2 regions of the Salinicoccus jeotgali genome follow, and region 1 is predicted to be linked to the other one. Evidence: predicted binding sites of a transcription regulator. Region 1 holds the regulator's gene; the other holds the start of a gene.

Region 1 (15,326 bases):
TCACGGTTTTAGGAGCATAGAAGTCGAAACCGTGGTCCAGTTCATGGAACGCCCCATGTGTCATATGTAATTCATTAAAATCAATATCCCCTACAAGGTAGCCCGATTGATAGATGTTCCAATAGCTGTTCTGATACTTATCCAGACCTTTCACATTGAAGAGTAATACATCTTTGCCATCCAACTTGAAGTATTCAGGGTGGGTCCACATGAAACCGAACTGATCAAGCTCCGTAGCCAGAGGTCCATCATATTGGAAAGAGGATGGGCTGTCGCCGCTGAAGACTAGTATGCGTCCAAACTCATCCTCGGTGCCAGTCCCGAGCATCATGCGATATTTATCTTCGTGAAATACATACGGCGCGTTCATTACCGGCAGATAGCCTTGAGGTGTTCCTTTTATGATGGCCTCGGTCGTCTTGAATTCTTTTTGGGCATCCAATATGGAGTGATACTGAATGCACCTCCGCGATTTTAGGCCGGTGTAGAAAAGGTGTAGTCCATCTTGATTGTCGGTAACGAGCGCAGACCCTGGTGAATCACCGTCTGACAACATCTTTATGACGCCCTGGTCATCGAATGCCACCATATCCTTCGATGTAAGATGATACAGACATTTCGTTCGCTGACCATATACGGGCGTCCATTCATAGAACAATTGATATCCTTCAGCATCCGCCACAAGGCCTGCAAGGCCATCCAAGCTCCCTAGAGGGGGTTGCACATGATAATGCTGTCGCCATTCATCTGATACTTTTTTTGGGGTGTGTGCCTCAAGCTGCCCATCAGCCGATGGATGGCTGAACATCCTTCCATCTGAATCCAATGCCATCTCAAAAAACCTCCCAAATCTTAGTCCAACGATTCTTCAATTGCTTTTTGCTCTGCCTTTAAATGTCTGCGGTAACCAATTTTAGAAATATAGATACTGATTTCATACAAAACGATCATCGGGATCGTCAACATGATATGGGTCATCAAGTCAGGTGGCGCAATCAAAGCTGCTACGACCAACAAGATGAAATAGGCATACTTTCTGTTCTTCTTCAAAAACATTGGAGTCAGCAACCCCAGCTGAGTCAGGAAAAGTACCAGTATCGGCATTTGGAAGATCAGGCCGAATGGCAGGACTGTCCTGAACAGGAAACCAAAATATTGATTGATGCCGATTGTTGTCTCTATCCCCATATCCTCCGACAGTTCAAAGGTGAATTGTATAATATATGGTACAAGTATGAAGTAGCTGAAGGCCATTCCAAGCAGCATGAGCAGCATGACGATTGGAATGTATGATAGTGTCAGCTTCCTCTCATTGCTGTAGAGACCCGGAGAGACAAATGCCCATATCTGATACAGTATTACCGGGAGTACGATTACAAAACCGATGATCATGATGACCATCAGATATATTTTGAGCGGATCGGTCACTTGGAATGCGTGCATCTGTATGGATTCGGTCCATGGTGCTTCCTGAACCTGATATATTAACGGTTTGGAAAGGAAAAAGCCGACCAGCATTGCGCCTGCAAAAAAATATATGACAATCATAAGCCGTCTGCGCAATTCATCAAGATGCTCAGTGATTTCCTTCTTTTCCAATTCATTCATCGATTTTCCACCTCTTTAAAAAAAGGCGGCTTCCGCCACCTCAAGACCTTTATACTTCAGATTCGATTTTCTTCTGGTTTTTCTTCTTCTCTTCTTCGTCGTCATCGTCATCATCATCTGTAGCAAGGCCCTTTGTTGCATCTTTGAATTCCTTCAATGTGGAACCCATGGCTTTTCCGAATTGGGGCAGTTTCTTAGGTCCGAATATGATGAGCGCTACAACCGCAATTACAATCATACTCGTTGGCGTTACTACCATCAGTGTAGTCGGTATGAACATTTCGAGCACAGTATCCCTCCTAGATATGTTTCATATAAAAGAACAGTGCCTGCAATTCGACACTCAAATCTATATTGTGTACATAGATTCCATCGCTTACATCCAGCCTCATCGGTGTGAAATTAAGAATGCCTTTGATTCCGGCCGCTTCAAGACGCTCAGCCATCTCCTGGCTGACTTCTGCAGGCAGTGTAAGGATTGCCACATCTATGCCATGATCTTTAGCCATTTTTTCAATTTCATCCGAGTGGTGGACCATTGTATCATTGATTGTTGTTCCGACAATGCTGCTGTTGTTGTCAAATGCAGCAACTACGTTCATTCTATCATTTATGTTGCTGAATTTATAGTTCAATAATGCACTACCCAAGTTACCTGCACCGATGATGGCGACATTTCTCTTTTGATTACCTTGGATATGTTCCATAAAGAATTTCAACAGGCTTTTGACGTTATATCCGTAACCTTTTCGGCCAAGTTCACCAAAATAGGAGAAATCCCGCCGAATTGTTGCTGAATCTATATCCAGTGCTTCACTGATCTCCCGTGAAGAAACCCGATCCACCCCTGATTTTTCGGAGTTTTTGAAGAATCTGTAGTACAGGGGTAAGCGCTTCATCGTTGCATTCGGGATTTTCTTTTTGTTATTCAAATCTCGTACACCTCTTTTATTGCACTTTGTTGATATATTATATCATAATTGCACGCCTATAGTCCCATAAGAGTCACCTGATTTCATCGTTTTTTTACGCTATATATTGTAAACTTGAGGAAAGTGAGGGATTTATGATGATAGTGATGCAATTAGGGAACATAAAAAAATCTTTCGGTACAGATATGATTTTTGAAAATATGAACCTGGAAATTAAAACAGGACAGACAATCGGCATCGTCGGTAAGAATGGTGCCGGAAAAACAACTTTGATGAAGATGATGGCTGGTGAAATGAGTATTGATGAAGGACAGATCACCAGTCCAAAAGGCATTTCAATAGGATATCTGACACAACAGATGACACTTGAGTCTACACATAATGTCAGAGAGGAAATGCTCCGCCCTTTCTCGAGGTTGCTTGAGACCGGGAAGGAAATGGAGAAAATCGCCGAATGGCTTGCTGTACATGACTATGATGATCCAGACTATCAAGACCAGCTCGATAGATACGAGAAAGTGCAGAATATTTTCGAAGCTGAAGGTGGATATACGATAGATTCGGAAGTAAAGACAGTTCTGACCGGTCTCGGGTTCATGCCTGAGGACCTCTACAGAAGCGTAGAAGCTTTCTCCGGTGGTCAAAAGACACGTCTTGCACTTGGCCAGATGCTCCTATCCAAGCCTGATCTGCTGCTCCTGGATGAACCCACCAACCATTTGGACATGGATACCGTCGCGTGGCTCGAGCAGTATCTTAACAGCTTCTCGGGCGCTATTGCCATAATCAGTCATGACCGCTACTTCTTAGACCGTACTGTCGACAAGATATATGAAGTCGAGATGCATAGGGGCACCCTCTACCACACCGACTACTCGGGTTATGTAAAAGAAAAAGAAAAAAATCATGCACTGCATATGAAGGCCTTTGAACACCAGCAAAAGGAAATTAAAGAGCTCGAAACTTTTGTGGAAAAGAATATTGCCCGTGCTTCAACAAGCAATATGGCGAAGAGTCGCCGAAAAAAACTGGAAAGCATGGAACGTATTAATATGCCTAGGATGGACACGAAAAGTGCAGACTTCTCATTCGATATCAGACGAGAAAGCGGCAATGATGTGCTCAGAATCAAAGATCTGGCCATAGGATACGAAGAGACTTTAAACAGTCATATCAATCTGAACATCGATAAAGGCGACCGTCTCGCCATCATTGGTCCAAACGGTATCGGAAAATCAACTCTGGTCAAGACGATTGCCAAAAAATTATCACAACATGATGGGGAAATCATTTATGGAGCCAACATATCGATTGGTTATTATGATCAGAAACAGGCAGAATTCACTTCCGGTAGAAGTGTACTTGAAGAATTATGGCATGAATATCCGAATATGAACGAAAGCGATGTACGCAAAGTGTTGGGACGTTTCCTGTTCACCCAGGATGAGGTCATGAAACAGATCAATGATTTGAGTGGTGGCGAAAAGGCCCGCATACAGTTGGCTAAATTGATGCTTGAAAAAAATAATCTGCTCATACTTGATGAGCCGACGAACCACTTGGATATAGACAGCAAGGAAGTCTTGGAGCAATCATTGCACAATTTCCCCGGCACCCTACTGTTCGTTTCGCACGACCGCTATTTCATCAACCGCATTGCCAATAAAATTGTAGAAATGGGCGATCAGCACACTGATATATATAATGGCGACTACAGTTATTATCAGCATAAAAAAGAAGAACAAGCGGCAATGCAGATAAAAATCGAGCAGGAAGATAAAGAAGTAAAGAACACAAACAGTTATGAAGCGCACAAGCAAAGGCGAAATGAGATTCAAAAAACCAAAAAGAGTATAACTAAAACTGAAAAAGAGATACAAGAGAAAGAAGCTGAAATTGAATCAATTGAAGAGACACTCGCCTTGCCGGAAGTTTATGGAGATTATGAAAAGGCAGCGGAGTTCAATAAGCAATTGAATGACTCGGAAGCGGCACTCGAACGTCTTATGGAAGAGTGGGCTTCATTATCAGAATCATTGGAAGCAATGGAATGATGAACGTATGTTCGTCATTCTCTGGCTTTATACGTAATCCTTTTACCCACGATATTGTACACAGCCTAAATGCTTTTATACCAGTTCCTCCACATAGTTATCCACAGTGTTGATAACTATTAAGAACTACTTAACCACAAATATACCCACAATTATGTGCTTGATATTAGTGGTTATGCCATTTTCATCAACAAGTTATCCACAACCGTGGATAAAACAAACGTTCCGTATTGACAAAACATGTTTACAGAAAAAAACCTATATGGATAAATATCCATATAGGTTTTTTACATTGTATATTCTTCTATATCGATCGTATTGCGGCCATTTAGCCCTAAAGTTCCGAAGGCACCCTTATTATAGAGGTGATAAGCTACAGCCCCAATCATCGCTGCATTATCTGTACAGTACTTTAACTGTGGCACACTTAACTTTATACCCTCATCTTGGCACTTCTCTTCAAAACTCGCACGCAGACCACTATTGGCTGCGACACCACCAGCTACTATCAGATTTTTCACTCCATAATCTTTTACTGCCCTCAAAGTCTTGACAGTCAATACTTCTACGACACTTTCCTGAAAACTCTTTGCTACGTCCGCTGCATTCACTTCCTGACCTTTTTGCCTCTGGTTGTGAAGCGTGTTGATGACCGACGATTTCACGCCGCTGAAACTGAAATCGTAACTCTCCGGCTCAAGATAAGCCCGTGGGAATTCATAGATGTCATGCCCTTCTTTGCTGAGGCGGTCGACATGCGGTCCACCGGGGTAAGGCAAGCCTATGACCCGCGCAACTTTATCGTAGGCTTCCCCCACTGCATCATCACGCGTCTCGCCGATGACCTCAAAAGACAGATGGCTTTTCATATAAATCAGTTCTGTATGCCCTCCTGAAACGATGAGTGCCACCAACGGAAAGTTCAGTTCTTCATCCAATTGGTTGGCGTATACATGACCTGCAATATGATGAACAGGGATAAGGGGTAGATCATGAGCAAAACTAAATGCTTTAGCTGCATTGATGCCGATGAGCAATGCCCCTATCAATCCTGGCCCTTCCGTAACAGCAACAGCAGATAGGTCTGCAGGCGCCATATGTGCTGCTTCAAGCGCTTCTTCAATTACTACGGTAATGGTTTCCACATGGTGTCTGGAAGCCACCTCAGGCACAACGCCACCAAATCTTTTATGGCTATCGATTTGGCTGACTACTATATTGGATAGCACTTCATTACCATTCCGTATCACACTGCACGCTGTTTCGTCACAACTTGTCTCGATACTTAAGATGACTACATCTTCATTCATTCAAATTCACCCACATCACGTGGGCATCCTTGCCTGGACCATAATAGTCCTTCCGGATGCCTCCATATTTGAAACCTTCATTCTCATATAAGATCATTGCGCGTTCATTATCCACGCTCACTTCGAGCGATAGAATTTCGGCGGATTTTTTGGCATATGTTTTAGCGTGTTGCAAAAGGGCTTTACCGTAACCATGTCCGCGCATTCCTCTATCGATGGCTATTGTTGTGATTTGACTCTGATCAATGATGATCCAAGTGCCGCAATAACCTACTATTTCACCACGATGTTCTATGACGAAATATGTAGCAAATTCATTTGCCGTCAATTCACGCCTGAAAGCCTCAATACTCCAGGATGTATTAGGAAATGAAGCACATTCTATAGTGTACACAGTTTTTACGTCGTCTAGAGTCATCTTTCTTATGATTGCTGCTGATTCATCCAATTTTTCTCAGCCTCCGATATTTTTAGGTATTCGGGAACCATCTCATGAATATCTTCTCTTCTGAGAATTTCAGGATACTGTTCGACTGTGGTAATGCGTGGTACAGTATGCGTATATTCAGGCAAGTTTTCAGTGAAGGCTTCGTTTCCATCAGCCAATAAGCAAACTTCTTCATATTTCTTCATTTCTTCATAAACAGTCTCTAAGGATTTATATCCTGCTGCTTCAACTTCTTTGATATGCTCAGATACATGATACAATCCGCTGTAGACGTTCCCCCGCCTTCCATCGAACATCGGCAGAACATTGCCCTTGGCACCACTAGAAGCAGCTATGACAGCGAGGGAAGAGACGGAGTACAACTCTATTCCAAGAGCCTGAGCCAATGTTTTCGCAATGGTCACGCCAATTCTTACTCCAGTATAGGAACCTGGACCCCGTGCTACTACAATTCGATCGATGTCACTGCGCTTATAGCCTGAAGATTCAAGCAAATGATTGATATGCACCATAATTGTTGCTGAATGGGTTTTTTTAACCGTCGTATTTATTTCAGCGACCATACGGCCATCTTCATTAATGGCTGCAGATAAAGGTCTATTTGAAGTATCAATCATTAGCGTAATCATCTTCAAGGTCCTCCAATAGTTTAATGTAATGTTCCCCATATGCCTTAAAATGATAAAGGCGAGCATCTTCACTGAGGTATTCTATGTTAATATCCAGGTACTCAGGTGGCAGAAAATCTTGAATGAACTCAGGCCATTCGATGATCGCAACATCTTCACCATTGAAGTATTCATCGAACCCCATGTCTTCGTCACTGCCTTCGAGTCGATAACAATCCATGTGGTGCACTGTGAATTTCCCCTGATAACTTTTTATGATATTGAAAGTCGGAGAACTCATTCTGCGTTTCACATCTAAATGCACCCCCATGAACTGGGTGAAAGTGGTCTTTCCAGCACCGAGGTCACCGGAGAGGAGAATGACGGTCCCATTCATTATATACTTCGTTAAATTTTTAGCCAGTTTCTCAGTTTCCGTTAAACCAGTGACTTCAATACTGAATTCCATTATTCAACCACCTACCTTGATTATATCTTCATTATACAAAAAAAGAGACCTATAAAGGTCTCAATGCGGCTCATCGCATCCATAATGTAATTATGTACATACTGCCCGGCGGCGTCCTACTCTCACGGGACGTCAGTCCAACTACCATCGGCGCTGGAGAGCTTAACTGCTGTGTTCGGCATGGGAACAGGTGGGGCCTCTCCGCGATTGCCACCGGACAATATGGCATGCTTGAATGCCCCTTGGACATTCAAAACCGGATAGAAGCAATGCGTTTGCGTAGTAAACCATACACGGTTTTCTTCATTTGAATAAGTCATCGATCGATTAGTATTCGTCCGCTCAATGTGTCGCCACACTTACACGCCGAACCTATCTACCTCATCATCTCTGAGGGATCTAATGGGGAAATCTCATCTTGAGGGGGGCTTCATGCTTAGATGCTTTCAGCACTTATCCCGACCATACATAGCTACCCAGCGATGCCGTTGGCACGACAACTGGTACACCAGTGGTATGTCCATCCCGGTCCTCTCGTACTAAGGACAGCGCCTCTCAAATTTCCTACGCCCACGACGGATAGGGACCGAACTGTCTCACGACGTTCTGAACCCAGCTCGCGTACCGCTTTAATGGGCGAACAGCCCAACCCTTGGGACCGACTACAGCCCCAGGATGCGATGAGCCGACATCGAGGTGCCAAACCTCCCCGTCGATGTGAACTCTTGGGGGAGATAAGCCTGTTATCCCCGGGGTAGCTTTTATCCGTTGAGCGATGGCCCTTCCATGCGGAACCACCGGATCACTAAGTCCGTCTTTCGACCCTGCTCGACGTGTCTGTCTCGCAGTCAAGCTCCCTTATACCTTTACACTCTATGAATGATTTCCAACCATTCTGAGGGAACCTTTGAGCGCCTCCGTTACTCTTTAGGAGGCGACCGCCCCAGTCAAACTGTCCACCTGACACTGTCTCCCACCCGGATTACGGGTGCGGGTTAGAATCTCAACATCACCAGGGTGGTATCCCACCAGTGCCTCCACGTAGACTGGCGTCCACGCATCAACGGCTCCCACCTATCCTGTACAAGTGAGGTCGAGGTTCAATATCAGGCTACAGTAAAGCTCCACGGGGTCTTTCCGTCCTGTCGCGGGTAACCTGCATCTTCACAGGTACTATGATTTCACCGAGCCTCTCGTTGAGACAGTGCCCAAATCGTTACGCCTTTCGTGCGGGTCAGAACTTACCTGACAAGGAATTTCGCTACCTTAGGACCGTTATAGTTACGGCCGCCGTTTACTGGGGCTTCGATTCGCACCTTCGCTTACGCTGAGCGCTCCTCTTAACCTTCCAGCACCGGGCAGGCGTCAGCCCCTATACGTCACCTTTCGGTTTGGCAGAGACCTGTGTTTTTGATAAACAGTCGCTTGGGCCTATTCACTGCGGCTCATTTTCATGAGCACCCCTTCTCCCGAAGTTACGGGGTCATTTTGCCGAGTTCCTTAACGAGAGTTCGCTCGCTCACCTTAGAATTCTCTTCCCAACTACCTGTGTCGGTTTGCGGTACGGGCGGTAATGTATTCACTAGCGGGTTTTCTTGGCAGTGTGAACCCACAGCTTCGCCTACTATTTTCGGCTCCCCATCACATCTCGTCGTTACACAGGGCGGATTTGCCTACCCTGACGACTCGATGCTTGGACGTGCACTTCCTTCCGCACGCTCTGCTTCTCCTCCTGCGTCACCACATCGCTCAAACACACATCACCGGTACAGGAATTTCTACCTGTTATCCATCGCCTACGCAGTTTCGCCTCGGCTTAGGTCCCGACTAACCCAGAGCGGACGAGCCTTCCTCTGGAAACCTTAGTCGTTCGGTGGACGGGATTCTCACCCGTCTTTCGCTACTCACACCGGCATTCTCACTTCCGATCGCTCCACATGTCCTCACGATCATGCTTCTGTGCAATCGGAACGCTCTCCTACCATCAATATAATTGATCCACAGTTTCGGTAATATGTTTAGCCCCGGTACATTTTCGGCGCAGCGTCACTTGACTAGTGAGCTATTACGCACTCTTTAAATGATGGCTGCTTCTAAGCCAACATGCTAGTTGTCTGTGCAACGCCACATCCTTTTCCACTCAACATATATTTTGGGACCTTAACTGGTGGTCTGGGCTGTTTCCCTCTCGACAACGGACCTTATCACCCGCTGTCTGACTCCCGTGCATCACATAGGTGGCATTCGGAGTTTGTCTGAATTCGGTAACCCGGGATGGGCCCCTCGTCCAAACAGTGCTCTACCTCCACGATGCTAACACGAGGCTATACCTAAATATATTTCGGAGAGAACCAGCTATCTCCAGGTTCGATTGGAATTTCTCCGCTACCCACACCTCATCCGGTCACTTTTCAACGTAAGTCGGTTCGGCCCTCCATCCAGTGTTACCTGGACTTCAGCCTGGACATGGGTAGATCACCTGGTTTCGGGTCTGCAACCCCATACTAGACGCCCTATTCAGACTCGCTTTCGCTACGGCTCCACATTCGCTGCTTAACCTCGCATGCAATCACAACTCGCCGGTTCATTCTACAAAAGGCACGCCATCACCCATTAACGGGCTCTGACTACTTGTAAGCACACGGTTTCAGGTTCTATTTCACTCCCCTTCCGGGGTGCTTTTCACCTTTCCCTCACGGTACTGGTTCACTATCGGTCACCAAGAAGTATTTAGCCTTGGGAGATGGTCCTCCCAGTTTCCGACGGAATTTCTCGTGTTCCGCCGTACTCAGGATACACCGCCACAGATCAAAACTTCGCATACGGGACTGTTACCCCCTATGGTGCGACTTTCCAGTCGCTTCTGCTCGCTTCAATCTGCTTTTTCGGTGTCCTACAACCCCAGTCAAAGACTGGTTTGGGCTCTTCCCGTTTCGCTCGCCGCTACTCAGGGAATCGATTTTTCTTTCTCTTCCTCCGGGTACTAAGATGTTTCAGTTCCCCGGGTCTACCTCTCTCAGGCTATGTATTCACCTGAAAGTCGCACTAATGTGCGGGGTTCCCCCATTCGGAAATCTTTGGTTCAACGCTTACTTACAGCTCCCCAAAGCATATCGGTGTTGGTTCCGTCCTTCATCGGCTCTTGGTGCCAAGGCATCCACCGTGCGCCCTTCATTACTTAATCGCAATGAATTTGTGAGTGTGTCTTGCGACACAACGCGTGTTTTTATGAACTCTTCAGTTCTCGGTTTCTACGCTTGATTTCGGTTAAAATCATTTTTCGCATTGCTTCTATACGGTTTTCAATGTGCAAGGGTTGAATCGTCAATGAAGACCATTCAAAACTGAATACAATATGTCAATCGTTAATCCCGCCGTCCCAAAGGGACGTTCCGTTATATTCCTTAGAAAGGAGGTGATCCAGCCGCACCTTCCGATACGGCTACCTTGTTACGACTTCACCCCAGTCATCGGTCCCACCTTCGACGGCTGCCTCCATAAAGGTTGGCCCACCGGCTTCAGGTGTTACCGACTTCCGTGGTGTGACGGGCGGTGTGTACAAGACCCGGGAACGTATTCACCGTGGCATTCTGATCCACGATTACTAGCGATTCCAGCTTCATGGAGTCGAGTTGCAGACTCCAATCCGAACTGAGAACAGTTTTATGGGATTCGCTTGGCCTCGCGGCGTAGCTGCCCTTTGTAACCTGTCCATTGTAGCACGTGTGTAGCCCAAATCATAAGGGGCATGATGATTTGACGTCATCCCCACCTTCCTCCGGTTTGTCACCGGCAGTCTCACTAGAGTGCCCAACTGAATGCTGGCAACTAATGATAAGGGTTGCGCTCGTTGCGGGACTTAACCCAACATCTCACGACACGAGCTGACGACAACCATGCACCACCTGTCACTCTGCCCCGAAGGGAAGCCATGTCTCCATGGCGGTCAGAGGATGTCAAGATTTGGTAAGGTTCTTCGCGTTGCTTCGAATTAAACCACATGCTCCACCGCTTGTGCGGGTCCCCGTCAATTCCTTTGAGTTTCAGCCTTGCGGCCGTACTCCCCAGGCGGAGTGCTTAATGCGTTTGCTGCAGCACTAAGGGGCGGAAACCCCCTAACACTTAGCACTCATCGTTTACGGCGTGGACTACCAGGGTATCTAATCCTGTTTGATCCCCACGCTTTCGCACATCAGCGTCAGTTGCAGACCAGAGAGCCGCCTTCGCCACTGGTGTTCCTCCATATCTCTGCGCATTTCACCGCTACACATGGAATTCCACTCTCCTCTTCTGCACTCAAGTTCGCCAGTTTCCAATGACCCTCCCCGGTTGAGCCGGGGGCTTTCACATCAGACTTAACGAACCGCCTACGCGCGCTTTACGCCCAATAATTCCGGATAACGCTTGCCACCTACGTATTACCGCGGCTGCTGGCACGTAGTTAGCCGTGGCTTTCTGGTCAGGTACCGTCACCCGATGGACAGTTACTCCCACCGGCGTTCTTCCCTGACAACAGAGTTTTACGAGCCGAAACCCTTCTTCACTCACGCGGCGTTGCTCCGTCAGACTTGCGTCCATTGCGGAAGATTCCCTACTGCTGCCTCCCGTAGGAGTCTGGGCCGTGTCTCAGTCCCAGTGTGGCCGATCACCCTCTCAGGTCGGCTACGCATCGTCGCCTTGGTGGGCCCTTACCCCACCAACTAGCTAATGCGCCGCAGGCCCATCCATCAGTGGCAGTCAAAGACCGCCTTTCAACTTATCCCCCTGCGGGAATAAGGATTATCCGGTATTAGCCACGGTTTCCCGCGGTTATCCCAGTCTGATGGGTAGGTTGCCTACGTGTTACTCACCCGTCCGCCACTCGCAGACCCCAGAGCAAGCTCCGGGGCTGCGCGTTCGACTTGCATGTATTAGGCACGCCGCCAGCGTTCATCCTGAGCCAGGATCAAACTCTCCATAATTGGAGTGCTCTGACTCGTTGCGGTTTTACTTGTCGCCCAAGTTGAATGGTAAAACCATCCAGTTTTATTGGAATTAACGTTGACATATTGTCATTCAGTTTTCAATGTTCTAGTATTGACTATTAAAAATTAATGGAGCGGGTGATCGGAATCGAACCGACGACATCAGCTTGGAAGGCTGGGGTTATACCATTTAACTACACCCGCATTATAAAGTTGCTTATTCCAAAAAATAAATGGTGCGGCTGAGAGGACTTGAACCTCCACGGGATTAACTCCCACTAGGCCCTCAACCTAGCGCGTCTGCCGATTCCGCCACAACCGCATTTATAATATCTTTTGTTTTTAGCGACATACTCTATTGTATATCAACCGTTTTAAAAAGTCAACAACCTTTTAAAACTTTTTTTAAGAGAATGACCCGTACGGGACTCGAACCCGTGTTACCGCCGTGAAAGGGCGGTGTCTTAACCGCTTGACCAACGGGCCAAAGGAATATTGCAACGATATTTATAATAACGGGTTTTGTTTTGGAAGTCAACGCTTTTTATTGATTTTATTATATTTCTTTTAAAAAGCTTTGGATGTCGCTAAATCACTGGTCGTCTTTTCTTCATAATAACCGTGTTTCTACTATATAAATGTCCGATTTGGAATTGGACTTCCTCACCATTACTCACATACATCATATTGATAAGACCTTTCTAACATGCGGAAACTAACTTCAGTCATAAGGCAAGGTTTTGGAACGGTTGCCTATGTTACATTATACATATCTTCTGGTGCATTCTACTCATTTACTCCCAGTATCAATCCGTTTCAGATTCTTCAATGAATATGTAGGATTCATTAACCCCCATATAACTTTCATAGACATTCTTTAATTGGGACACTTCCCCACCCTCGTCTAATTTAACTTCATCACTTTCACCACTGTAACTATAATAATCAGCATCATTCTTTTCAAACTGGACAAATGTCATGGCTAAGCTTGCTCCATCATCTTTTAGTTCAATGTCCAATCGGTCTTCATCTAGCGTATAATGTCCTTGATACTCATTTCCCAGATATTCAAGTACTACTTCATCGTCTGTTTCAAAATCGAACACTGCCATGTGCGAATCGAAGATGACTTCCTTATCTTCTCCCTCTTCCTCAGTGATGGTCGGATTATAATTGATCAATCCCAATTTCTTACCTGCCAACTCTGACTCGCCGTCACTACACCCTACTAGAATTAAAAGAGCAAAGCTGCATATCATTATCAAATTTTTCATGATCGTTCTCTCCTTATAGAAGTGCATATACTGAACCCGCATCTATAATCTTATCATGAATATTCAGAAAAAAAGAAATGAGTTATATTTTTATCGTTTGTCTAGAGTAATTAGTTACAGCGCAATGTTCAATTGTATATATGATTTTCGAGTTTCAGCAGACGATTGATTATCAATTTCGAAGATACTTCTTTAGTAGTAATTTTCGTGCATAAAGATTGTTTTTTTTTCTCACTATGTTATTATTTATTTATAATCATTCTAAACAAGATTATAATATTTTCTTGGAGGGACTACATCTATGGATTTTGAAAATAACGGCAACAAGCCTGGTACTGCCCGCAGTGGTGGTGGCACTCAACCTAGGAAGCAAGGCAAAGGTGCATCCGAAGATCGTCTGACTACTCTCTTTGGAGCTCCAGTAGGTGACAGGGAAAATACAATGACTGCAGGACCGCGTGGCCCAGTAGTTATGCAAGATCCTTATTTCCTTGAACAGATGGCGCATTTTGACCGTGAAGTAATTCCTGAAAGACGGATGCACGCGAAAGGTTCTGGGGCATTTGGCACTTTCACTGTAACACATGACATTACACAATATACAAAAGCTAAAATATTCAGCGAGGTTGGCAAACAGACAGAAATGTTCGCGCGCTTCTCTACGGTAGCCGGAGAACGTGGTGCTGCTGATGCTGAACGTGACATTCGTGGCTTCGCACTTAAGTTCTATACTGAAGAAGGTAACTGGGATCTGGTCGGAAACAATACGCCAGTATTCTTCTTCCGTGACCCTAAACTTTTCGCAAGTTTAAACCACGTCGTTAAACGCGATCCTAAAACAAATATGCATAATGCTGAGAGCAACTGGGATTTCTGGACATTACTTCCTGAAGCACTGCATCAAGTCACAATATTGATGACAGATCGCGGCATCCCTAAAGGGTTCAGAAACATGCATGGATTCGGTTCCCACACTTACAGCATGGTGAATGCAGACAACGAACGCGTCTGGGTGAAATTCCACTTCCGTACAGAACAGGGTATCGAAAACCTGACAGCCGAAGAAGCTGAAGAAGTAATTGCGAAAGACCGCGAGTCATCCCAAAGGGATCTCTTCAACGCAATTGAAGATGGCAATTTCCCTAAATGGAAGATGTACATCCAGGTCATGACGGAAGAACAGGCTAAAAACCACTACCATAACCCATTCGATTTGACTAAAGTATGGTATAAAGATGAGTATCCACTTATCCCGGTTGGTGAATTCGAACTCAATCGCAACCCTGAAAACTATTTCGCAGAAGTTGAGCAAGCAGCATTCGCCCCGACCAATATCGTTCCGGGCATCGGCTTCTCACCAGATAAAATGCTTCAAGGACGCCTCTTCTCCTATGGAGATACTCAGCGTTACCGTCTTGGTGTAAACCACCACCAGATTCCTGTAAACTCCCCTAAAGGTGCAACAGGTGTCTGCCCATTCAGCCGTGATGGTGCAATGAGGGTTGATGGCAACTTAGGTTCACACACAAACTACTATCCTAACAGTTATGGTCAATATGAAGACGATCCGAGCGTTAAACAGCCACCTCTCGAAATGGATGGTTTGGTCTACGAGCATGATTTCCGTGAAGATGACGACCACTATTATGAGCAGCCAGG
Region 2 (15,326 bases), 520 kb from region 1:
ACACAGGCGCATTGACAAGATAATTTTCTGCCCTTACTTCCAGATGGAATGAAACATCACCGCTCAACTCTTCTAGCGAATCCACTAGTTCATCTTCGAATTCGACTTTGTCTTCTGTTTCAGCTGCATCCATATTTTTTAGCAGGGATTCGAATTCCAACTCTTTGAACAGTTCATATTTATCTTCTTCCCGGTCCTGTTCAAACTTCAGGCTGCCAATATCGAAATCGATAGGAACCTCTTTATAGATCGTTGCCAGATCCTTACTCATTAGAGCATCTTCCCGATATTCCGTTAAGTTTTCTTTAAGCTTCTTGCCTTTCACTTCATCAAGATGCTCAAGTACACCTTCCACACTATGGTGTTCTTTAAGCAACTTGAGTGCGGTCTTTTCGCCAATTCCAGGAACCCCAGGTATATTGTCCGACTTGTCGCCCATCAAGCCTTTAAGGTCGATGATCTGCTCTGGCTTGAGACCATATAGTTCTTCGATGAAGGCCGGGGTATAGCGGTCTATGTCGGATATCCCCTTTTTAGTGTAGTAGATTGTTGTGTGGTCACTGGCAAGCTGTGTAAGGTCACGGTCCCCTGTAATGATGATTGTCTCCAGACCTTCCTTATCGGCTTTAGTGCTTAAGGTACCAATGATGTCGTCAGCTTCATATTCATCAAGTTCGTAACGTTTGATGCCATAGACATCAATCAATCTCCTGATGGGTGCCAGCTGTTCACCCAACTCGGGAGGCGTCTTCTGCCTTCCTCCTTTATATTCTTCATATTGTTTATGCCTGAAAGTAGATTTGCCGGCGTCAAAGGCTACCAGAAAATGGGTAGGCTTTTCATCCGTAATGATTTTTTCAAGCAGTCTTGCATAACCAAATATCGCATTCGTATGCAGGCCGCTCTGGTTACTGAGGAGCGGCAGACCATAGAACGCCCTGAAGGCAACACTATTGCCATCTATCAGAATCAACTTATCCATTCCATTACCCCTCTCTTCCAATGGTCTTATTAAACCATTGCTTCATTAAGAATTATACATTCCAATCCAAACTTAATCCATGAAAAAAGGTACAGCTCATGCTGTACCTTTATTTTTACGGTGTATATTCAATTGGTGCGTTTGGTCCAAGCGGCAATCCGAGAAGCATCCAAACGATCAGCATCAGTGCCCAAGTAACAAAGAAGAAGATGGAATAAGGCAACATGACAGAAATCAATGTCCCGATTCCCACGTTTTTGTTATATTGCTGCGCAAAGGCAATGATGATCGCAAAGTATGTCATCAAAGGTGTGATGATGTTTGTCGATGAATCCGCAACACGGTACGCCATAGTCGTCAACTCCGGTGAATATCCAAGCTGCATCATGATCGGTACGAATATCGGAGCCATCATCGCCCATTTTGCACTCGCACTACCTATGAACAGGTTGACGATTGCTGTGACGAGCATGAAACCTACGATCAATGGAATCCCGGTCAATTTGAGGGTTTCCAGCAACTCAGCTCCATACACACCTATAACAAGACCCATATTGGATTCTGCGAAATAAGAGACGAACTGGCCGGCAGTAAATGCCAACACGATGAACATGCCCATCGATGCCATCGTTTCAGTCATCTGATTCGCTACGTCCTTATCGCTCTTGATTGAGCGTGTGATCAAGCCATAGACAAGCCCCGGTATAAAGAAGAGGATCGCGATGATCGGTACAAGTCCGTCACTCATAAATGGCGATTGGACGATTGTATCCATATAGGATCCGACTGCATCATCTCCACGCATCGGTGAATTTGGCAGTACGACAAGAAGCAATGCAAGCAACGCGCCTACTATCATCGAAATGATTGCCCATGCCAATCCTTTTTTCTCGATTGGTTTTAGTGGATTCATTTCGTCCGTATCAGTAACGGCAGTTGAATCCTCATCTTCAGCATTGTAAGTCCCCAAGCGAGGTTCTACAATCTTGTCTGAAACAAACCAGCCTACAAGAGTCAACAAGAAAACACTTGCCGCAATGAAGAAGTAGTTCATTGCAACATTCATGCCATCGGCGTACTGCGGGTCGATGACGGAAGCTGCCTGAATAGAAAGTTCAGCCAGCATTGCGTCTGTACCACTCAGAAGCAGGTTGGCCGAGAATCCAGCGGAAACCCCGGCAAAAGCAGTCGCAAGACCAGCTAGTGGATGCCTTCCGAGGGCAAGGTACAACACTGCACCAAGCGGCGGCAACACTACATATCCTGCATCAGATGCAAGTGAAGACATGATACCTGCAAAGACAAGGCCTGCTGTGATCAGGGTCTTAGGTATGGACAATACAAATCCACGTAAAGCTGCGCTTATCAGACCTGAACGTTCAGCAACACCAATACCAAGCATCGTTATGAGAACGACCCCAAGCGGCGCAAAGTTGATGAAGTTATCAGTCATGCTGGAGAATATGTAACTTATCCCTTCACCATCCAGCAGGTTATTGATGGTAACGGTTTCTTGATTCTCTCCTGGATGTTCCACTGAAATTTCAAACGCCGATAAGATTGCAGATGCAACGAGCGTAAGAAGTGCGAGTATCGCAAACAGGGTGACGGGATGAGGGAGTTTGTTACCGAGCCATTCTACAAAATCAAGAAATTTCTGAAAAAAACCTTTATTCTTTTTGCCATTTTCCATTCCCAAAATTTCCTCCCAAAATACACTAAACTGAAAAGGTCCCCTAGTCAGGTGATCTTTTCAGTTTAATGCCATTACAGAATCATAAATCTCATTTCAACAATTTCATTACATTCACAACTGAGTCCCTGGACTTATCCAGTTGTTTCTTTTCATCTTCTGATAAATCCAGCTCGATGATCTTCTCTACACCATTTGTTCCTATCACTGCCGGTACACCAAGATAGATGTCACTGTAGCCGTATTCTCCGTCCAGATACACAATGGATGGAAGCACACGCTTTTTATCATGGAGGATGGCTTCAGCCATTTCCACTAAAGAGGCGGCAGGGGCATAATAGGCAGAACCATTGCCCAACAAGTTTACAATTTCAGCTCCGCCTTTTCTTGTACGTTCGATGATTTCGTCTATCTTGGTTTTGTCCATAAGACTTTCCAGTGGCACACCTCCAACCGAAGAATAACGAATCAAAGGTACCATGTCGTCTCCATGTCCCCCAAGAACAAAACCGCGTACATCATTGACGGAAAGATTCAGTTCTTCAGCTATGAACGTCCGGAAACGGGCAGTATCGAGTACTCCCGACTGACCGATAACCCGGTTTTTTGGAAAACCGGACTCTTTATAAACTGCATACGTCATAGCATCTACAGGATTTGTCAGCACAATTATTGTACAGTCCGGTGAATGCTCGACTATTTCCCGTGTCACTGCTTTCATGACTTTTTGGTTAGTCTTGATGAGATCGTCCCGGCTCATCCCTGGCTTCCGTGCAATACCTGCTGTAATAATGACGATGTCGGAATCTTTAGTATCTGCATAATCACTTGTACCGGTGATATTTACATCGACTCCAAGAACTGGTGTCGCTTCCTGCATATCAAGTGCCTTGCCGCGTGTCGGATCTTCCGCTTGCGGAATATCGACGAGAACCACATCTGCAAGCGCTTTAGAGGCTGCGATAAAGGCAGTCGTAGCGCCGGTGAACCCGGCGCCTATGACTGATATTTTTTTCCTGTTCATGCTATTCCCCCTTAAAAGGTGGCTTCAACTACATATTTTTGACAAGTTCGTCTGCAAACTCGGAACATTTAACTTCCTTGGCACCATCCATCAGGCGGGCGAAGTCATAAGTCACGACTTTAGATGCAATCGTCTTCTCGACAGCTTTTGTTACAAGGTCTGCCGCTTCCTGCCAACCTATATGTTCAAGCATAAGAACGCCTGAGAGGATGACGGATGATGGGTTGACTTTGTCCAAGCCGGCATACTTAGGTGCTGTTCCGTGTGTTGCTTCGAAGATTGCATGACCTGTTTCATAGTTGATGTTCGCACCAGGAGCGATACCGATTCCACCAACTTGTGCTGCCAATGCATCAGAGATATAGTCTCCGTTTAGGTTCATTGTCGCTACAACACCGAAATCTTTTGGACGAAGAAGGATCTGCTGCAGGAAGATGTCGGCGATTGCATCTTTGATGATGATTTTGCCTTCTGCTTCCGCCTCTGATTGTGCTTTGTCGGCTGCTTCTCTTCCTTCTTCCTCAACGATCTTGTCGTAAGCATTCCATGTGAACACCTTATCCCCGAACTCACGCTCAGCAAGTGCATAGCCCCAAGCTTTAAATGCACCTTCTGTGAACTTCATGATATTCCCTTTATGGACAAGAGTTACAGAAGGTCTATTGTTTTCAATCGCATAGTTGATGGCAGAACGCACCAATCTCTCAGTACCTTCTTTGGATACTGGCTTGATTCCGATTCCTGAAGTTTCTGGGAAGCGGATGTTTTTAGCGCCCATCTCATCTTGAAGGAAGTCGATTACCTTCTTCGCTTCATCAGTGCCTTCCTGGAATTCGATTCCTGCATAGATATCCTCTGTGTTTTCGCGGAAGATGACCATGTCCGTCTCTTCAGGACGCTTCAATGGAGATGGAACACCTTCAAAATACCTTACTGGTCTGAGGCATGTAAACAGATCCAGTTCTTGTCTCAGTGCAACGTTCAATGAACGGATACCGCCACCGATTGGTGTCGTGAGAGGGCCTTTGATTGCGAGTAGGTATTCATTGATTGTATCCAAAGTCTCCTGTGGCAGCCATTCGCCGGTCTTGTCATACGCTTTTTGACCTGCCAACACTTCTTTCCATTCAATCGCTTTTTTACCGTCATATGCTTTTTCAACTGCTGCATCGAGTACTTTGTTAGCAGCTTTCCAAATATCCGGTCCGATGCCGTCCCCTTCTATAAATGGGATGATTGGCTTATCAGGTACGTTCAGAATTCCGTTGTTTGTTGTGATTTTTTGACTCGACATAAATAAAATTCCTCCTGGTTAATAATTTCGAAAATTTGTTTTAGCGCTTCTCGATTGCTTCATATTTCTTGCCGGTTTGTCCAACATATTCAGCTCTTGGTCTGATCAGACGGTTGTCTTCGTACTGTTCCAGAATATGTGCAATCCATCCGGACACGCGGCTGACAGCAAAGATTGGCGTGAATAAATCATGGTCAATCCCCATCGCATGATAGACCGAGGCGCTGAAGAAGTCAACGTTTGGCAGAAGCCCCTTTTCACGTTCTACAACTTCTGCGATCTTTATGGATTTTTCGTAGAGTTCAGGCTCTCCGATTTCTTCAGTCAACTGTCTGGACATTTCTTTCAAATATTTTGCACGTGGGTCGCCGTCTTTATAGACACGGTGTCCCATTCCCATGATTTTCTCTTTATTTTCGAATTTCTCTTTCAAGTAGTCTTCTACAGATTCAGGAGACTCGATTTCACCAAGCATCTTCATTACGCGTTCATTCGCTCCACCATGAAGTGGTCCTTTGAGTGCGCCAGCTGCAGCTGTCACGCCGGAATACATATCTGAAAGGGTCGCGACGCATACGCGTGCCGTAAATGTTGATGCATTCAGTTCGTGGTCTGCATGAAGCACAAGGGCTTTATTCATTGCTTCGACTTCTGTACTGTTAGGCTCTTCGCCTTTCATCATATACAGAAGATTTGCAGCGTAATTAAGTCCTTTTTTAGGTTTGACGACTTCTTTGCCACTTCTTATCCTTGAGAATGCTGCAACGAGTGAAGCCACTTTAGCTTGGATACGGATGGCTTTTTCCTGATTCGCTTCATCACTCATGTCTTCAGCATTCTCGTCGAAGTGAGAAAGATATGACAATGCTGTACGCAGACCTGCCATTGGATGGATCTTATCCGCTGCGTATTCCTCGAAATGGGTGTAGATTCTAGGATTAAGCGTCATATGATCAAATAATTTCGCCTGGAAATCATCAAGCTCAGTCTGGTTCGGCAATCTGTCGTTCCATAATAGGAATACGACTTCTTCAAATAGTGCATTTTCTGCAAGGTCATCGATTTCATAACCGCAATAAGTGAGCTGCGAACCAATGATTGAACTGATGCGTGATTCGGTTGCAACTATACCTTCTAAACCTTTTTTCTCAGACATATATCGATTCTCCTTCTAGTTAATTCTTAGTATAGCCAGTCGGCCTTATTGCCATTATATCAAATTAAAGAACTTTGTGAATAATACAGTATCATTTATTCCTTTGTGAAATTAATACCATTAACCTTCTAGAGGACGCTTATACTAACAATAAAAGCCTCAATTCAGCTGAATTGAGGCTTTTATAAGGGTCAGTTAATTATCTTATTGATATGCATAAGTTTATCTTATGATTAATGTGTCGTTTCGGATGTATCAATACCTGTCACTGATTTAACCTTCACTTCGCGGTACTTTTCATGTGATTCGGCTTTACCGAGGAAAGTGCCTAAGAAAGCACCTAAAAATCCGGCTGGTACTGAGATGATTGCTGGATTCGTCAGAGGGAACAATGGTTCCATTGAAATAAATGCATTGCCTGAAGGGTCCATTACATTCGGGCTCATGATAACAAGTATAAGAGATACCGCAAGGCCTGTTATAATTCCAGTAATTGCCCCTTGCGTATTAAAACGCTTCCAAAAAATCGTATAGATGATGACCGGCAAGTTGGCGCTTGCTGCCACGCAGAATGCCAATGAAACCAGAAATGCGACGTTTTGGTTTTGGGCGAAGATCGCCAGTATTATAGACAGGACACTTACACTGAAGGCCGCAATTTTAGCTGCCAGCATCTGCTGTTTATCTGTTATGTTGCCCTTTTTGATTACTTGGCCATAGATATCATGCGCAAATGCACTTGCCCCCGACAGCACAAGACCAGCTACTACTGCGAGGATTGTCGCGAATGCCACTGCAGACACGAATGACATGAGCAGATCGCCACCGAGCTTTTCTGCTAGCAATGGTGCAGCCATATTGCCTGCCGGGTTCGCAGCGATGATTTCCTCCCTTGTCAGCATCGCTGCAGCTCCAAATCCAAGGAATATCGTCAAGATGTAGAATATGCCGATGATCCAAGTTGCCCACATGACTGAGCTACGAGCTGTCTTAGCGTCTTTAACTGTAAAAAATCTCATGAGGATATGCGGGAGGCCGGCCGTACCGAACAATAATGCGATGATAAGCGACACGTTATTCAGAGGAGATCCGCCTTGAGACCCAGGATTCAAGAACGGGCCTTCAAGCTCTGGTGCCGTTATGTTCTTCATTTCACCGAACATGGTAAAAATATTAAAATTAAATTGCAACAGTACGAGTACAGAAATGATGACTGTACCAACCATCAGCAAGATTGCCTTTACCATCTGCACCCAGCTTGTTGCGGTCATGCCACCGAATAATACATAAATCGTCATCATTATGCCAACTATTATGACAGCCACACTGTATGGTATATCAAACAGCAGTTGAATCAAGGCTCCCGCCCCCACAAGTTGAGCGAGCATATAGAAGATGACAATCGTAATAGAAGAAAGCGCGGCGAAGGCGCGCACCTTCTTAAGTTCAAACCGGGCAGCAATCATATCAGCAACTGTGTACTTCCCGAGGTTTCTAAGCGGTTCTGCAACAATGTACAGTACAACGAGATAAGCTGTGAGATAGCCCACACTGTAGAAAAATCCATCAAACCCCCATAATGCAATCGCCCCTGCAATACCAAGGAATGAAGCGGCTGAAAGGTAGTCTCCGGAGATTGCGAGACCGTTTTGCCAACCAGTCAGCCCCCCACCTGCCGTGTAGAAATCTTTAGTGGATTGCGTCCTTTTCGAAGCGAAGTATGTAATCACCAACGTTAAACCAACGAATACAATGAACATGATAATGACGGTCAGATTCATTTATAGTTTCCCTCCCGATACTTTCTGATTATCTCATCGGCTTCCCTGTCGAATTCCTTGGCTTTCTTCATATAGATCGTGACCAGCGTCCAGACCATTATGAATAGGAAGAATGCGTAGATCCAAGCCCATGAAATATTTCCGAATGCTTCGTTGCTAAGCAGAGTGGTATAGCCTGTCAGTATCGGAAAAAGCAGTGTTGCGATGATGAAAAAGATGCTGATCGGTAAAATGAACCTGTTCCGCTTCTTAAGCAGTTCTTCAAATTCAGGTTGTGAAGCAATTAATGCGTAATCGATTTTTGCCATTTCTATTCCCCCTTATAGTCTACATTGTATTTATTTGACAGAAATATGTCAATTTTTCGACAACTATTTTTATTGTAAATATTCCTCTTCCGAACTATTGATGGTATAGAAAATAAAAAAAGCCAGCCATGCATCATTTAAATGATGTATGGCTGGTTTTCCCGTTTGAAATCTATCCAATTACCCCACTACATTCCCTTTGGTTTTTCTATCACGTTGATCTCCCCGATTTTGTCCATTGTGATATTTGATGAAACATTAATGGTTTGATCATCCATTTCCATAGTAAGTGTCAATTCAGCACTTTCGTACTGATAATCTTCATTGAACTTCAGTAGCACAAGACCATTGATGTTATCCACCGCTTCAAGTGACGACTCCAGATCGTCGTTTATAAAGGGCTTTACGCCGGCTTCACCTTCTACTTCATAACGAATTTCATAACCTGATTCGAGTTGCTTGGCTGTGCCTTCTTTGAACGGCTCGAGCTGACTGATTAAATCTCCATAGCTGCTGCCTTCAATATTACGTCCGTCATCCTGTCTTTCCACGTCGCCATTTTGATAGATGAAGTGTTCTCCCTCAAAGATGTAATGGGTCTTGATATCAGTTCCATCATCAACTTCGATTTTAATTTCATCCTGCTTGCTTCTGGTGGTTATTGTACGGATTACATGCTGGCTTTCTTCTGTGGAAATTGTAGTCGTCTGCCGCTCTTCATAGCTCGTTTCCTTACTTTCTTCAGATTGTGCATTTTTAATGATATCTGCTGCTGACATTTCTTCTTCCGGCTCTTCAGTCGTCTGTTGTTCTTCTGTAGCGGACTCTGTCGATTCTTCACTCTGATCTGCATTTTCATCAGATGAGTCATCCACAGGCCCGTCGTTAGTGCACGCTGTTAAAAACAGGAGCATGATAAGTAACATTTTTTTCATATGTGCCACCTCATCTAATATTATACTGTGCAGCATCTGTGACTACAACATAAAAAGGCACTTTAAAAAAAGTGCCTTTTTACTGGATTATAGTACATTAGCATGTCCATCGAATATACAGTTCTGCTCTGAGTCGACTGTGACGACTGCGCCCTCTTCCAATACTTCGTATGCGGCTGACGCCCCGACTATTGTCGGCAGATCAAGATTCAGGCCAACAATCGCACCATGCGAAGTGAGTCCTCCTTCGACGGTGACAAGACCTGCAGCCTCTTCGAGATAAGGTGTCATATCAGCATCTACAGATTGGGTTACGATGATTTTTCCTTCCAGATCTTTATCTTTTAAGGCTTCTGCAGAGTCAGCGAACATCACTTCACCGACGCTGCTTCTCCTGCCTATGCCCTGAGCTCGGATCAGCTTATCTCCGACAATGTGGAGTTTCATCAGATTCGTGGTACCTGCTTCTCCTGCAGGAACCCCTGCTGTGATGATCAATAAATCTCCCTGTTCTGCAAAACCTTTTTCCATTGCTGCTGATACAGAGATGTTCAGAAGTTCATCAGTGTCCCGCTTCCCTTCCTTGATTACAGGGTGTACGCCCCATACAAGCTGTAGTTGTCTGGCTACATGATGGTGCGGAGTAACTGCCACGATTTCTGCATGAGGACGATATTTTGATATCATCCTTGCTGTGTGCCCTGATTCTGTGGCTGCTACTATCGCACGGCAATTTAGATTCAGTGCAGTGTGTGCGACCGACACGCCAATTGCCGTCACCAAGTTCGTCTGCAGCGACTTAGTCCGTGTGGAAAGTAACTTTTTGTAATCCTGTGCATCTTCAGCCGAAACAGCTATGCTCGCCATCGTCTGGACAGCTTCCAGAGGATAATCGCCAGCAGCTGTTTCGCCGCTCAGCATTACAGCATCTGTACCATCATATATGGCATTCGCCACATCACTGGCTTCCGCACGTGTACAGCGTGGGTTATGCTGCATAGAATCAAGCATCTGGGTAGCAGTGATGACCGGTTTACCAAGGTGATTACATTTCCTGATCAGATCTTTTTGAACCATAGGTACTGACTCAGGTGGAATTTCAACACCCAAATCCCCGCGCGCCACCATAAGTCCATCAGACACTTCGAGTATATCGTCTATATTGTCGATGCCTTCCTGGTTTTCGATCTTCGGGATGATTTCAATGTGCTCGCCCGACTTTTCTTCAAGCAACTTGCGTATTTCCAGAACATCGCTGTTCGTGCGGATAAAGCTTGCTGCAATCAGATCGACGCCTTCATCAATACCAAAGATGATATCTTCCCGATCCTTATCAGTGATGCCCGGCATTTTTACAGAGACGCCCGGCACATTGACACCCTTTTTATTTTTGAGGACACCATCATTCAGGACGTGGCAATGGATTTCACCATTCTCCCGGTCGATGCTTTCAATTTTAAGTTCTATCAAACCATCATCAAGAAGGATGCGATCTTTTTTATCCACATCTTCAATGAGGCCAGAGTATGTGATGGAGATCTTTTCTGGCGTACCCACTACTTCTTCCATAGAAACTATGATGCTTTGCCCTTTCGTCAGCTCAATTTCACCATTCTCCATGCTGTGGGTACGAATCTCAGGTCCCTTTGTATCGAGTAGAATGCCTACTGTACGATCCAATTTGTCGGCAACTTTTCTGATGTTGTTTATTCTGGCACGATGTTCATCATGATCACCATGTGAAAAATTCAATCGTGCAATATTCATGCCAGCTTTTATCAATTTCTCAAGCATCTCCGGTGATTCCGATGCAGGACCGATTGTACATACTATTTTAGTGTTGCGCATAACTAGATTCCTCCTAAATGGATAACTCTCTCGAAAGTCTATACAGACCCTCATCTATCATATGACTTTCTTCAAACACTTTATCAAAACGGGTTGCGGACAGTTTATTGTGCTCAGTGCCTACCGCCTTTCCATGCACACCATCTAAAAGAAGCTCAACAGCGAAAGCACCAAGGCGTGAAGCCAGCACTCGATCTTGACCGGTCGGTTTTCCTCCACGCTGCATATGGCCAAGCACACTCTCACGGGTGTCTACGTTTATATACTTATGCAACTCATCTGCACACTGTGACGCACTCATGACACCTTCAGCTACAACAATGATCGAGTGTTTCTTACCGCGGCTCATACCCGACTCAATCCGCTCTGCAACTTCTTTCATGTCAGAGGGGGATTCGGGAATGAGTATGGTCTCTGCGCCCCCGGCGACTCCGGCCCAAAGCGCCAAGTCTCCAGCATCCCTGCCCATCACTTCTATAATGAAGGTGCGCTCATGGCTGGTTGCTGTATCTCTGATCCTGTCTACGGCATCGATTATGGTGTTTAAGGCAGTATCGAACCCTATAGTGTAGTCCGTGCCATTGATGTCATTATCGATGGTACCGGGTACTCCTATGGTCTTGATGCCTTCTTCATCGAGTCGTTGTGCACCTCTGTAGGAACCATCTCCCCCTATGACCACAAGCGAATCTATTCCTTTAGCTTTAAGGTTTTCGATGGCTTTTTTGCGTACAGCGGGTTCAATGAATTCTGGGCACCGGGCCGAGTAGAGCTTCGTCCCTCCTCTTTGGATGATGTCACCGACATCCCCAAGTTCCAGCTTATGGATATTATCAGTGACAAGGCCCTGATAGCCCTGGAAAACACCATAGACTTCAATGCCTTCATATATACTCTTTCTGACGACGGCCCTTATGGCAGCATTCATACCGGGCGCATCGCCTCCACTTGTAAGTACTCCAATTTTCCTCATGGGTTCCCTCCGTTAAAACAATCTCTTATTTTTAAAATAGCATAACTTATATTCCTTATCCATCATTAAGGTTGATGAAACCGTTTTATGAAACCAAAAAAAATGAACAGCATGAAATTACAGCTGTTCATCATATATTCCGATATTCACATATTTATCGTAGCGGTCGGCCACCATTTCTTCGCGATCAAGTGCAAGGAGTCCTGCCAGATGTTCTTCCAGGATGCCATCGAGATTCTCAAATACCTTGTCCCTGTCGTTATGGGCACCACCTTGAGGTTCTTCTATCACTGCATCCGCTATGCCGAACGATTTCAGATCGGCTGCTGTTATCTTCAACGATTCTGCAGCAATCTCCTTCAATGATGCATCCTTGAACAGGATGCTCGCAGCACCTTCTGGTGAGATTACAGAATATGTCGCATTCTCCAGCATGATCAGACGGTTGCATACCCCAAGTCCCAAAGCTCCACCTGAACCACCTTCTCCGATGACGACGCTTATTACCGGTACATGGAGACCTGCCATTTCGACAAGATTGCGGGCGATCGATTCACTCTGTCCCCGTTCTTCAGCAGCTTTACCTGGATATGCACCTTTAGTATCGATAAAACAGATGATTGGACGGTTAAATTTATCAGCCTGTTTCATCAAGCGAAGCGCCTTACGGTAGCCATCGGGGTGGGCCATGCCAAAATTACGGTGGATGTTGCCTTTTGTATCCCGGCCACGTTGATGCCCGATAACCGTCACAGGACGCCCTTTGTAGGCAGCAATACCTCCTACAATGGCAGGGTCATCGCTATGTACGCGGTCACCATAGAACTCTGTAAATTCTTCAAACAAAGCTTCGATATAGTCATAGGTAGTTGGACGCTTTATATATCTTGCAATCTCCACACGCTGCCAGGGAGTGAGGTTATCATAAATTTCATTTTTTTTATCACTGACCTTTTTCTCCAAAAAACTGACTTCCTTTGTGAGGTCTACTTTATTTTTTGCTGCATATTTTTCCAATTCTTCAATCTTCTCTTCCAATTCATAGATTGGTTTTTCGAAATCGAACATTCCTATCTACACCCCACTATGCAATTTCAGGATTCGGCCGAGATAATCTTTCATATCCCGTCTGTCTAAAACTTCGTCCAGCTGTCCATGCTTTAAAAGGAATTCGGCAGTCTGGAAATCATCCGGCAGTTTCTCCTTGATTGTTTCCTGGATGACGCGCCTGCCGGCAAACCCAATCAATGCACCCTTTTCTGCCAAGTTTATATCGCCGACTGAGGCGAAACTTGCAGACACCCCACCTGTTGTAGGATTGGTCATATAGGCGATGTAGAGCAGACCTGCATTATTGTGGCGCTCTATCGCAACACTGACTTTAGCCATCTGCATCAGAGAGATGATGCCCTCCTGCATACGTGCGCCCCCACTGGCTGTGAAGATGATGACAGGTAATCTGTGTTCTGTTGCATACCCAAAAGCACGGGCGAGTATTTCGCCGACTGCAGAGCCCATGCTGCCCATTCTGAAGCGGGCATCCATGACGGCTACAACGGCACGCTCACCTCCGATGTTCCCATCTGCACATAACACCGCTTCATTCAGTCCCGTCTTTTCCTTATCGTTCGAAATCTTGGCTTCATAATTAGGGAAGTTCAGTGGATTGGCAGATGTGATGTCTTGGAACAACAGATTGACTTCCCCTTCATCCATCAACGCTTCCAGACGGTCCTGGGCTGAAATAGGCAGATGATGGCTGCAGTTGGCACATACATTAAGACGTTTATATAAGTCTTTTGAATATAATATCTTCTTGCAGCTTGGACATTTTGTCATGATGGATTCACTTTTTTCGAAAGTGCCATCATTACGGTCTGTTTCATTGACTTTTTTATTCAGTTTAGAGAACAAGTCTTTCAGCATATTAAACTCCCTGTTTTCTTTATTATTTGAATGCCTGCGAATATTTATCGAGCAACACATAGATTTTTTTCATTATAATGTTCTCGTCTTCTAGTACATCAGCATTTCCTTTCTTTTCACTGACATATTCTTCTATCATCTCTTTGATTTCTATAATTTCATTCTGTTGACGTTCTGATTTGATGAGATATTTGCCGATCAGCTGAAACAGTTGATGGCTATCGATATCAGCAAGAAAGGTGCCCTCGCCCCGCTTCACATAGATGATGCCAAGCAGTTCAAGTGCTCTGAGTGCTTCCCTTACACTTTGCCTGCTGACATTCAATTCGTCTCTCAGATATCTCTCGCTGGGCAGCTTTCCACCTACCTGTATCTCTTCCTTTTCGATGACATTGTGGATTTCTTCAATAATATTTTCCAAACCTTTTTTTTCAGTCATCTTATAGGATCACAGCGTCAAACTGCGTGCTTTCTGATAGATGTCTTCAGGGTCGACTTTAATGCGGCTGACGCCCGTCTGCATGGCCGCTTTCGCTACAGCCCTCGCTACACTTGGTGCAACTTCCTTATTGAAAGGTTCCGGGATGACGTTTTCGGCGTTCAATTTATCATCTTCAATCAATTCTGCGATAGCAAGGACGGCAGCTTTTTTCATCTCGTCATTTATATGTGTCGCCCGAACATCAAGCGCACCTCTGAAGATACCTGGGAAAGCAAGCACGTTGTTGATTTGATTTGGAAAATCGCTTCGTCCTGTGCCGACTACAAGAGCTCCCGCAGCCTTCGCCTCATCAGGCATGATTTCAGGGTTCGGATTGGCCATGGCAAAAATGATTGGATCTTCTGCCATTGTCTTGACCATCTCGGCAGTCAGGGCACCTTCTACCGAAACACCGATGAATACATCAGCCCCTTCAATCACATCAGCCAATTCCCCTTGCTTATGATGATGGTTACTGAACTTGCTCACTTCGTGTTTGATATCGTTCATCCCTGCTTCACGACCTTCAAAGATGGCACCGCGCGAGTCACACATGATCATTTCCTTCACGCCGAAGCTGTGCAGGAGTTTTATGATGGCTACACCCGCTGCCCCCGCTCCGTTCAGTACAACCTTAATCTGGTTCAGAGATTTCCCCGAGAGTTTAAGGGCGTTCATCAGGCCGCTCAAGGTGACGATTGCCGTGCCGTGTTGATCATCATGGAAAACAGGTATATCGGTCTCGCGTCCTAGGCGTTCTTCAATTTCAAAACATCTAGGCGCTGAGATATCTTCTAGGTTGATGCCGCCAAAAACGGGTGTCATCAGTTTGACTGTATTCACGATTTCATCGACGTCATTAGTATTGAGTGCAATCGGAAAGGAGTCCACTCCGGCAAAATTCTTAAAGAGCGCGCTCTTACCT

Evidence for each region. The regulator Rex, encoded in region 1, represses fermentation and respiration genes when NADH is low (regulators of the CRP and FNR family bind a similar motif). The targets are predictions, from matches to a motif close to TTGTGAAATATTTCACAA.
Region 2: ACZ43I_RS06955 (citrate synthase) is a predicted target of Rex. The motif match lies at 6,253-6,270, and genes of this name have one in related genera.

Annotation. Positions count from the first base shown of each region.
Region 1 covers NZ_AP043830.1:1,898,712-1,914,037, forward strand. Annotated here, with positions in the region: gene ACZ43I_RS09790 (glycoside hydrolase family 32 protein) at 1-832, opposite strand, end outside; gene tatC (twin-arginine translocase subunit TatC) at 853-1,608, opposite strand; gene ACZ43I_RS09800 (twin-arginine translocase TatA/TatE family subunit) at 1,658-1,888, opposite strand; gene ACZ43I_RS09805 (redox-sensing transcriptional repressor Rex) at 1,908-2,507, opposite strand; gene ACZ43I_RS09810 (ABC-F family ATP-binding cassette domain-containing protein) at 2,678-4,594, shown strand; gene tsaD (tRNA (adenosine(37)-N6)-threonylcarbamoyltransferase complex transferase subunit TsaD) at 4,882-5,904, opposite strand; gene rimI (ribosomal protein S18-alanine N-acetyltransferase) at 5,897-6,322, opposite strand; gene tsaB (tRNA (adenosine(37)-N6)-threonylcarbamoyltransferase complex dimerization subunit type 1 TsaB) at 6,328-6,981, opposite strand; gene tsaE (tRNA (adenosine(37)-N6)-threonylcarbamoyltransferase complex ATPase subunit type 1 TsaE) at 6,962-7,429, opposite strand; rRNA gene rrf (5S ribosomal RNA) at 7,533-7,647, opposite strand; rRNA gene ACZ43I_RS09840 (23S ribosomal RNA) at 7,737-10,613, opposite strand; rRNA gene ACZ43I_RS09845 (16S ribosomal RNA) at 10,838-12,390, opposite strand; tRNA gene ACZ43I_RS09850 (tRNA-Gly) at 12,524-12,597, opposite strand; tRNA gene ACZ43I_RS09855 (tRNA-Leu) at 12,628-12,715, opposite strand; tRNA gene ACZ43I_RS09860 (tRNA-Glu) at 12,808-12,879, opposite strand; gene ACZ43I_RS09865 (hypothetical protein) at 13,200-13,667, opposite strand; gene ACZ43I_RS09870 (catalase) at 14,110-15,326, shown strand, end outside.
Region 2 covers NZ_AP043830.1:1,379,742-1,395,067, forward strand. Annotated here, with positions in the region: gene polA (DNA polymerase I) at 1-982, opposite strand, end outside; gene ACZ43I_RS06940 (AbgT family transporter) at 1,098-2,675, opposite strand; gene mdh (malate dehydrogenase) at 2,767-3,699, opposite strand; gene icd (NADP-dependent isocitrate dehydrogenase) at 3,728-4,993, opposite strand; gene ACZ43I_RS06955 (citrate synthase) at 5,034-6,149, opposite strand; gene ACZ43I_RS06960 (solute symporter family protein) at 6,383-7,930, opposite strand; gene ACZ43I_RS06965 (DUF485 domain-containing protein) at 7,927-8,238, opposite strand; gene ACZ43I_RS06970 (hypothetical protein) at 8,427-9,173, opposite strand; gene pyk (pyruvate kinase) at 9,261-11,021, opposite strand; gene pfkA (6-phosphofructokinase) at 11,035-11,994, opposite strand; gene ACZ43I_RS06985 (acetyl-CoA carboxylase carboxyltransferase subunit alpha) at 12,112-13,062, opposite strand; gene accD (acetyl-CoA carboxylase, carboxyltransferase subunit beta) at 13,069-13,920, opposite strand; gene ACZ43I_RS06995 (FadR/GntR family transcriptional regulator) at 13,943-14,359, opposite strand; gene ystJ (NADP-dependent malic enzyme) at 14,369-15,326, opposite strand, start outside.